3 regions of the Agrobacterium vacciniicorymbosi genome follow, and region 2 is predicted to be linked to each of the others. Evidence: riboswitches for the same ligand, from Rfam matches in the RefSeq annotation. Region 2 holds a riboswitch; each other region holds the start of a gene.
What was found. Region 2 has a riboswitch for thiamine pyrophosphate ahead of thiC (phosphomethylpyrimidine synthase ThiC). Riboswitches for the same ligand answer to the same signal wherever they lie in the genome.

Region 1: another riboswitch for thiamine pyrophosphate. It lies ahead of thiB (thiamine ABC transporter substrate binding subunit); the one in region 2 lies ahead of thiC (phosphomethylpyrimidine synthase ThiC).
Region 3: another riboswitch for thiamine pyrophosphate. It lies ahead of ABUK73_RS06770 (hydroxyethylthiazole kinase); the one in region 2 lies ahead of thiC (phosphomethylpyrimidine synthase ThiC).

What each region holds. Positions count from the first base shown of each region.
Region 1 is NZ_JBETMF010000014.1:132,536-135,809, forward strand. It holds gene thiP (thiamine/thiamine pyrophosphate ABC transporter permease ThiP) at 1-425, opposite strand, end outside; gene thiB (thiamine ABC transporter substrate binding subunit) at 444-1,457, opposite strand; TPP riboswitch at 1,500-1,609, opposite strand; gene ABUK73_RS20135 (VOC family protein) at 1,667-2,059, opposite strand; gene ABUK73_RS20140 (ABC-F family ATP-binding cassette domain-containing protein) at 2,154-3,274, opposite strand, start outside.
Region 2 is NZ_JBETMF010000014.1:21,868-25,141, reverse strand. It holds gene ABUK73_RS19645 (acyl-CoA dehydrogenase family protein) at 1-1,158, opposite strand, end outside; gene ABUK73_RS19640 (acyl carrier protein) at 1,158-1,409, opposite strand; TPP riboswitch at 1,579-1,690, shown strand; gene thiC (phosphomethylpyrimidine synthase ThiC) at 1,789-3,274, shown strand, end outside.
Region 3 is NZ_JBETMF010000003.1:177,554-180,827, forward strand. It holds gene ABUK73_RS06760 (LysR family transcriptional regulator) at 1-789, shown strand, start outside; gene iolG (inositol 2-dehydrogenase) at 940-1,932, shown strand; TPP riboswitch at 2,012-2,114, shown strand; gene ABUK73_RS06770 (hydroxyethylthiazole kinase) at 2,179-2,916, shown strand; gene thiE (thiamine phosphate synthase) at 2,906-3,274, shown strand, end outside.

The sequences.
Region 1 (3,274 bases), 110 kb from region 2:
ATCAGAATGCCCGACAGCCCGTAGATGCTGAAAGGCTGCTCTGCCCCCGCCGATAAAAGAAGCATATTGAAAATGCCCTGCCTGCCCCAGATCGCAATCAGCCCCAGCGCACCGACAATGACAGGCAATCCCATCGGCACCGCCATCAGACGGATGATCCAGATGCGGCCCGGAAAATCTCTCTGCCGGGCAAGCGCAAGCGCCACCGGTAATCCCAGCACAATGGAAAAGACCGTGGAAAGTGTCGCCTGCCACAGGGTAAAGCGCAGAATTCTCACCGTATAGGCATCGAACAGGGCTGCGGAAGCAGCACCCGTATCGAAAGACAGCAGCGCCGCGACAGCAAGGCCCATGAACAGAAGAACAGCGGCAAAGGCCACCGCTCCGCTGTAGATAAACCTGCGACTATCGCGACGCTCGATCATGATCGTTGGCGACCGGGCTTACTTCACGCTCATGGCGGCAAGCCATTCATCAATCCAGGCCTTGCGGTTCTTCGCCACCTCTTCCGGCGACATCAGATACGTCTTGGTGGGCTGTACCAGCTTGGAAAACGCATCCGGCAAGGGTGCAGACGTCGCGGCAACAGGCATCATCCAGTTGTTCTCAGGGATGGCATCCTGAAAACCGGATGTGAGAACGAAGGCGAGAAACTGTTTTGCCAGCGCCTGTTGCGGCGCATTCTTCAAAATGCCCGCCACTTCGATCTGGATATAATGCCCCTCTTCGAAGGCGGCCGCCTGATAACGCTCGCTGTGTTCCGCAACCATGTGATAGGCGGGCGAGGTCGTATAGGACAGCACCATCGGCACCTCACCCTTGGTGAAGAGACCATAGGATTCCGACCAGCCGGGGGTGACGGTCAGAACACGGTTCTTAAGCTTCGCCCAGGCCTCCGGTGCCTTGTCGCCATAGATGGATTTGACCCAGAGCAACAGGCCGAGACCCGGCGTGGAAGTGCGCGGATCCTGAATGGCGATTTTCTGCGATGGATCGCCTTCGACCAGTTCCTTCATGCTCTTGGGCGGATTTTTCATCGTCTGCGTATCGTAGACCACGGCGAAGTGGCCGTAATCGTAAGGCACGAACACATCGTCCTGAAAGCCGCCCGGCACCTTTGCCGCAGATGCATCGACGCTCGAAGCCTCGAACAATCCGGTCTGCTTGGCTTCGGCAATCAGGTTGGTGTCGAGACCGACGACGACATCGGCCTTGGAGCCGGGGCCTTCCAGTTTCAGCCTGTTCAGCAGCGCCACACCATCGGCCACGCCGACGAAATTGACCGTGCAGTTGCAGGTCTCTTCAAAAGCGGCCTTGACCTTCGGGCCCGGTCCCCATTCGGAAACGAAGCTCTCATAGGTGTAGACGGTGAGCGTCTTCTTCTCCTGCGCCATGGCAAGGCCAGGCAGCATGAGAGACGAGAGCACGAGCGAATGAAGGAAAATACAACGATACATCAACAGCACCTCCTCGAAATGACAACGGGAATAGGGCGCCATGGATGGAAGCCGTCTAATCCCTCCGCCGGTGTTAACCGGATCAGGTTCTTCGGGTTGGCAGAGCCTCTCAGCCTTGTCCAGTAAAGGACAAAGCACCCCGTTAGATCAAGGCAAGATGTAATCGCAGCGCTAACGCTTTGCAAGCCGGCTTTCTATCAGGCCCGGTGTCAGCTTTGACCGCTCATATGCACCAGTTCCCAGACATGGCCGTCCGGGTCCTGAAAGCTGCCCGCATACATGAAGCCATGGTCCTGCACCGGCTTCCACTCTGCCCCGCCGGATGACAATGCGGTGGCAATCATCTGGTCGATCTCCTCACGGCTCGAAGCCGAAAGGCAGGTCAGCACTTCCTTGGTGCGGCTGGCATCGGCAATCTCGCCATTGATGAAATCGCGGAAGCGCTCTTCCTGAAGCAGCATGACGAAAATATTCTTCTCGACGATCATGCACAGCGTGCGCTCGTCCGAATATTCCGGATTGAAGCTGAAACCCAGCGCGGTGAAAAAGGCCTTAGAGGTCTCGATATTCTTGACCGGCAGGTTGACGAAGATCATACGCATGTCTGGCTCCTCCATAAGACAACAGGAAAGCCCAAATAGGCTTTCCTGTCAAAGACGGATGACACGCACAAAATCCGACACGTCGAATTGCTTTTTAGCTCTCCAGCTCTTCGCGCAGCATTTCCAGCTCCAGCCACTCTTCTTCCATGGTCTCTAGCTTCTGCCGCAGCTTCGACATTTCCTCAGCAAGTTTGTTGAAGGCCGTCGGGTCTTTGGCGAAGAGATTGGGATCGGCCATGCGCTCTTCGCGCTTGGCGATCTCTTCCTGCGCCTTTTCCATTTCCTTGGGCAGATTCTCCAAAGCAAATTTCTGCTTGAAGGAGAGTTTGCCCTTCGCCTTCGAAGGCTCGGCAGCGGAACTGGACGCAGCGGAGGCCTTGGCCTTTTCCTGCTTATCCGCCTTCTTCTTTTCGTCCGAGGCGCCCTTGCGCTGCGCCATCATATCCGAATAACCGCCCGCATATTCGATCCAGCGACCATCCGGCGCATCCGGGTTTGCGGGCGCAATGGTCGAGGTTACCGTGCGGTCGAGGAAGTCACGGTCATGGCTGACGAGGATGACGGTGCCGGAAAAACCGGCGACGATTTCCTGCAACAGATCCAGCGTCTCGATGTCGAGATCGTTGGTCGGTTCGTCAAGGATCAGAAGATTGGTCGGCCGCGCCAGAATGCGCGCCAGCATCAGACGCGCGCGTTCGCCGCCCGAGAGATTGCGAATGGGCGTGCGGGCCTGCTCGGGCTGAAACAGGAAATCCTTCATATAGCCGGTGACGTGCTTCAACTCGCCATTGACCAGCAGGTTTTCGCCACGACCATCGGTCAGATAATGCGCCAGCGTATCGTTGGGGTTCAAATCCTCACGCTTCTGGTCGAGTGTGGCGATTTCCAGATTGGTGCCGAGTTTGACCCAGCCGCTATCCGGCTCCAGCTGACCCGTCAGCATCTTCAAAAGCGTCGTCTTGCCCGCACCGTTGGGGCCAACGAAACCAATGCAATCGCCGCGATGCACGCGAAGCGAAAACGGCGCGACGATCGTGCGCTCACCGTAGGACTTGGTTATCGTATCGGCTTCGATCACCAGCTTGCCGGATTCGCGGCCTTCCGCAGCCGTCGCCTGCACGGAACCCGTTGGCCCCTTGTGCCCACGATATTCGGCGCGCATGGCCTGAAGCTCACCCACACGGCGCATGTTGCGCTTGCGGCGCGCGGTGACAC
Region 2 (3,274 bases):
CTTCTGCACGAGCAGGAGATTGGCGGAGTTGCTGAGAATTCTGTCGTTGGAGATCATCAGCTGCGCCGAATGCGCATCGCGCAGATGCCGTCCGAGGCTGTAGGGCGTACCGTTTTTGTAGCCCATGATGCCGCAGATCAGCATGGCGTGATTGATGATTTCCAGAATGGTTTCCGACGAACAAATCTTGACGTTGTTCATGGCGATGGCAAAGCCCATGGACATCAGCTTGTCGGGATCGGACTTGGTGTCCTCATAGGCCTTCAGACCGGCAATGACGTTGGATTTGACGATCTGGAGCTTGTTGGACACTTCCGCCAGACGGATGGCACCGGGAGGGGGCACGCCGGGGGATTTGCGCGCCGCTGCGCGCACGAAAGCCTGCGCCCGTAAAACGGCGTCGGCTGCAATGCCGTACCAGACGCCGCTCCACAAAAGATGCGAGGTCGCCAGCATGGATTGCGCCGCGATTTCCGCAAAAGGCTTGGGAAAGATTTGTTCAGACGGCGCTTTGCCCTTGAACAGGAAACCGTCGGAGCAGGTGCCACGCATGCCCAGCGTGTTCCAGACATGGGTCTTCTCAAGGCTGTACTGGTCTTTCAGAAACACCGTCATCACCTGATCGGCAGGCGCTGCATCGGCATGCGCGCGAGAGGTGATGAGAATGGCATCCGCTTCGCTGCCGTAAGAAATGACGGTCGCGTCCTTTTCCAGCGTGCAGCTTTCGCCATCCACATGGATGGCGCAAATCGAGTTGCGCAGGTTTCCGCCAATGCCGCCTTCAGTCGTGGCCGAGCCGATCAGCAATTGTTCGGCAGCCAGACGCCGCATGAAACTTGTGTGCCACGCGCTTTCCTCGCCATGTTCCACAAGGCTTGAGGCCTTGATCTGGTGCATGGCAAAGATCATCGCGGTTGCGGAGCAGGACTGGCCGAGAATGCAGCATATATCGGCGATCTGCCTGAGATCGGCGCTTTCGCCGCCCAGATGAACGGGAATCTGAATGCCGAGCAGGCGCTCAGCCCGAAGGGCGTCCACCGCCTCTTTCGGAAAACGTGCTGCTGCGTCCACATCGTCCGCATGCTGCGCGGCGATGGAGGCGACACGCGTTGCGCGTGCAGCCAGCGTCGAATCCGGTGGGGCGACGGACACGTTCATTATGCCGCCTCTTTGCCGTCGAGAATGGCTTTTACCGTGTCTTCGATGGCCTTGATGCTGGCGAAAGACTTGCGGTTGAGCATGCTGTCGGGAAATTCGATATCGAAAGCATCTTCAATGCCCAGCATCAATTGTACTGATGCGAAAGAAGAAAGTCCGGCTGCATAAAGATCATCTTCGTCAGCAATTGTATCGACAGGCACAGGGAGCTGGCCGAATTTCGACAGTATTTCACGAATTGTTGAATTCATTCTCAATAGTCTCCCTCAGATAGAGCGTCATCATAACGCATTCTTGGAGTTAATCGCGAAAAAATAAAATTCCAATAAATGGCGAGGTTAATTTGTGGTGACTTTCCGCCCTTAGGAAACATACCGCAGATGCCAACTTGACAAAACTCCATGTCAGGTTTTTGATTGAGGCATTCACCAGGGGGGTCCCGGCAAGGGGCTGAGATACTGCTAGAGCGCGCAGTGACCCGTTGAACCTGATCCAGTTCATACTGGCGTAGGGACGGTGCAAACGCGGGAACAGCAGTTCGGCCTTGCCGAATCAATCGCTATTGGTCCCGTGGTTTTTCGTCTTCATGCTCGAACTGGGTCTCCACTGTTTTTGCTTTGGAGCCTCACGATGAACATTGCCGCTAAAAATCTCTCCCCTGTCGTTACCACAGGTCCGCTGCCCGCTTCGACCAAGGTCTACAAGCCGGGCATCATCCACCCTCACATCCGCGTCCCCATGCGCGAAATCGCCGTGCATCCCACGGCGGGCGAACCGCCGGTTACGGTATATGATTCCTCCGGTCCCTATACCGACCCTTCCCATGCGGTCAGCATCGAAGGCGGACTTCCGCGTTTGCGTCACGACTGGGTTGTCGCGCGGGGCGATGTGGAGGCTTACGATGGCCGCCATGTCAAACCGGAGGATAATGGTTTTGCGACGGGCGAGCGCCTGACGCCGGAATTTCCGCTGCGCCACCAGCCGCTGAAAGCGAAGGATGGCAAGGCGGTAACGCAGCTTGCCTATGCCCGCGCCGGTATCATCACGCCGGAAATGGAGTTCATCGCCATCCGCGAAAACCTTGGCCGTGAAGCTGCCAAGGAAAAGCTGGTGCTGGATGGCGAAAGTTTTGGCGCGAATATTCCAGATTTCGTCACGGCTGAATTTGTGCGCCAGGAGGTTGCTGCGGGCAGGGCGATCATCCCAGCCAACATCAACCACCCCGAGGCAGAGCCGATGATCATCGGTCGCAATTTCCTCGTCAAGATCAACGCCAATATTGGCAACTCGGCGGTGACCTCCTCCATGGCGGATGAGGTCGACAAGATGGTCTGGGCTATCCGTTGGGGTGGCGATACGGTCATGGACCTGTCCACCGGTCGCAACATTCACAATATCCGCGAATGGATCATCCGCAATTCGCCGGTGCCGATCGGAACCGTGCCGCTTTATCAGGCGCTGGAAAAGGTCAATGGCATTGCCGAAGACCTGACCTGGGAGGTGTTTCGCGATACATTGATCGAGCAGGCCGAACAGGGCGTCGATTACTTCACCATCCATGCCGGCGTCCGGCTGCATTACATTCCCCTCACCGTCAATCGCGTCACCGGCATCGTCTCGCGTGGCGGCTCGATCATGGCCAAGTGGTGCCTGCATCACCACAAGGAATCCTTTCTCTACGAGCATTTCGAGGAGATTTGCGACATCTGCCGCGCTTACGATGTGTCCTTCTCGCTGGGCGATGGTCTTCGCCCTGGCTCGATTGCCGATGCCAATGATGCGGCGCAATTTGCCGAGTTGGAAACGCTGGGTGAGCTAACGCAGATTGCCTGGGCCAAAGATTGTCAGGTCATGATCGAAGGCCCTGGCCATGTGCCGATGCACAAGATCAAGGAAAACATGGACAAGCAGCTGAAGGTTTGCGGCGAAGCGCCCTTCTATACGCTTGGGCCGCTGACAACGGATATCGCGCCGGGCTACGACCACATCACGTCAGGCATTGGTGCGGCGATGATCGGCTGGTTCGGCACGGCCATGCTTTGTTATGTCACGCCGAAGGAACATCTGGGCCTGCCGGATCGCAATGACGTGAAGGTCGGCGTCATCACCTACAAGA
Region 3 (3,274 bases), on a different contig from region 2:
GTTCTGCTTCATCGGAACGGCCCGCGCATCGCGCCCACGGAACAGGGCGTGGCGTTTTTTGCTCAGGCGGAACTGTTTCTCGGCGGGCTTCGCACCATCAGCGAACGGGCGCGCCACATTGAAAGCGATGAGGCTCGTCCAATCGAGATCGCGTCCATTCCGGCCCTTGCCGCCAGTCTCGTGCCGCTGGCCCTGAAAGATATTCCCGAAGAGCAGTTTCCAAAACATGTGCATCTGCAAAGCACGGCATCGGAAAATGTCGTGCAGGCTGTCGTCGCCCGCACAGCCGACATCGGCATTGCCAGCCTGCCGCTTGATAATCCCGGTCTGGACGTTCACTGGATCGGCGAAGTCCCCTGTGTCGCCATCGTCGCAGCCAGTGATGAGCTGGCCCAGAAAACCATCGTCTCCGCGCAGTATCTTGCAGAACGCCGCATCATCGCCTCTGCCAATCCCTACCGGCTTAGAATGCGAATAGAACAGGCATTCCAGAAACAGAATATCGCCTTGAAGGATGTGGTCGATAGCAATGCGACCTATGTTTCGCTGTCTCTGGCGCGGGCGGGGCTGGGCGTCGCCATCGTGGAATCGGTAACGATCAGCGGCCTGCCGATAGACGGTGTCGCCGTTCTGCCGCTCGGCTTTCATATTCCCTTCTACTGGGGTGTCGTCACAGCACTGGGGCAACCACTGCCCGCCACAATCCAAAATTTCATTCATTCGCTGGAGGAGCGTGCGCAGGCCCTTCCCGGCTTTCGCAAACACACCAATCTGGCCAGCATAGTCTGAGATTGGACGCACTGCTCGCCGCTTGACATGCATGAAACGGCGCTCTAGCAAGATGGAACATATATTCCAAATGGGCTGATTGTTCGCATTGGCGTTCCAAACGAAGCCATAACGACAGACAGCTCCAGTTAACCAGATCGGGAGGAAACGATGGTTACGAGATTGGCTTTGCTGGGTGCGGGTCGCATCGGAAAAGTGCACGCAAAAGCGATTGCTTCCGACAAGCGCGCGAAACTGGTGGCCGTGGTCGATGCCTTTCAGGAGGCAGCACAGGCCATCGCGGATGAGACCGGCTGCGAGATCAGCACCATCGATGCGGTTTTGGCCAACCCCGATATCGACGCGGTCATCATCTGCACGCCGACCAATACGCATGCCGATCTGATCGAGCAATTTGCCCGTGCCGGCAAGGCGATTTTCTGCGAAAAGCCGATCGATCTCGATGTTGCCCGCGCGCAGGCTTGCATCGATGTGGTCAAGGAAACCGGCGCCAAAATCATGCTCGGCTTCAACCGCCGTTTCGACCCGCATTTCCGGGCCGTGCGCAAGGCCATCGATGACGGCCAAATCGGCAAGGTCGAGATGGTGACCATCACCAGCCGTGATCCCGGCGCACCACCACCGGAATATATCAAGGTCTCCGGCGGCATCTTCCGCGACATGACCATCCATGATTTCGACATCGCCCGTTTTCTGCTGGGTGAAGAGATCGTCAGCGTTTTCGCCACCGGCTCCGTTCTGGTCGATCCGAAAATCGGGGAACTGGGCGACTACGACAGCGCCAGCATCATTTTGACCACCGCCAGCGGTCGCCAGGCGATCATTTCCAACTCGCGCCGCGCCACCTACGGCTACGATCAGCGCATTGAAGTCCACGGCTCGCTAGGCTCTGTTGCCGCAGAAAATCAGCGCCCTGTCTCCATCGAAGTCGCAACCAAGGACGGCTACACGCGCCCACCGCTGCATGATTTCTTCATGACGCGTTACACCGCCGCCTATGCCGCAGAAATTGCAGCCTTCATCGATTCCATCGAAAACAACGCCGCAGCCTCGCCTTCCGCACAGGACGGCCTGATCGCGCTGAAACTCGCCGATGCGGCGCTGAAATCCGCGCGTGAAAAAGTGGTCGTCCAGATCGCCTGATCACTCGACACAAAAGGCGGGGCCGTGCAGCTCCGCCTTTACCTGCCATTGACAGCAGGCACAAAAGACGACAATTTCCAGACATTCCGAGGGGAGCATCTGACGATGCTGAGATGGCGCTGAGCCGGACCCTTGAACCTGATCCGGGTCATGCCGGCGTAGGAACGGAACAGTCGCCATTGGCCAAGCTTTTCTCTTCTCCGCTCGACTCGGGTCTCCCTGATATTATCTGGAGCGCAGAGACCTATGGCGAGTTTTCCAACGGCACAGAGTGCGGCAGAGCTGCTGGCGCGGGTGCGGCAACGACGGCCCCGGGTGCATTGCCTGATGAACACCGTCGTTCAGAAATTTACCGCCGATGGCATAACCACCGTGGGCGGCATTCCGTCCATGACGTCGTCCGAAGAGGAAATCGAAAGCTTCGTTTCCAAGGTCGATGCTCTCACCATTAATCTCGGCACGCTGGATGCTACGCGGCGCAAAGTCATTCGCATGGCAGTGGAGGTGGCGAATGCCAAGGGCAAACCCTGGATCGTTGATCCCGTGCATTGCGATTACTCGCCGTCTCGGCTGGATTTCGCCCATGAACTCATCACCCTCCACCCGACCATCGTGCGCGGCAATGCGGCAGAGATGGCGGTCATCGGCGATGTCGGCAAAGCATTGCGCATCCAGACCGGCCCGCAGGATGTGTTTCGCGATGCGGCCAGAAACGCAAAGATTCTCAACGGTCATACATGGATGGCGAAAGTTACCGGCACCGGCTGCCTTTCCGGCGGAGTGATCGCCGCTTTCATGGCGGTCGAACCGGACCCAATGCTGGCGGCAACGGCAGCGCTGACGGTGACGGGTGTATCGGCAGAACTTGCAGCAAAACACGCCCGCGGCCCCGGCACTTTCGAAGCGGCCTTTCTGGATGCGCTGGACGCTATCGATGCCAACGACATTCTTTCCCTTGCGAGGATCGAGCACGATGAAAATTGATTACAGACTGAATGCCTTGGTAGATGCCTCGCTTGACGATATCGCGCCGTTGCCAGAACTGGCTGCCGTCGCTGCACGGCACGGCGCAACGATCATCCAGTATCGCGATAAGCACGCCTCGACCCGACATATGATCGAGCAAGCGCGCCTGATGGTGGATGCGCTGAAGGCAACCGGCGTTCCTCTCGTCATCAACGACCGCGTGGATGTGGCGCTGGCGTCCGGCGCGGATGGTGTGCATCTGGGTGCCGACGATATGGATGCGGAAACAGCAAGACGACTGCTGGGGCCGGATGCCATCATCGGCCTGACTGTCAAGAACATGGGCGATGCAGAGCGTGTTGCCCAAGCATCTGCG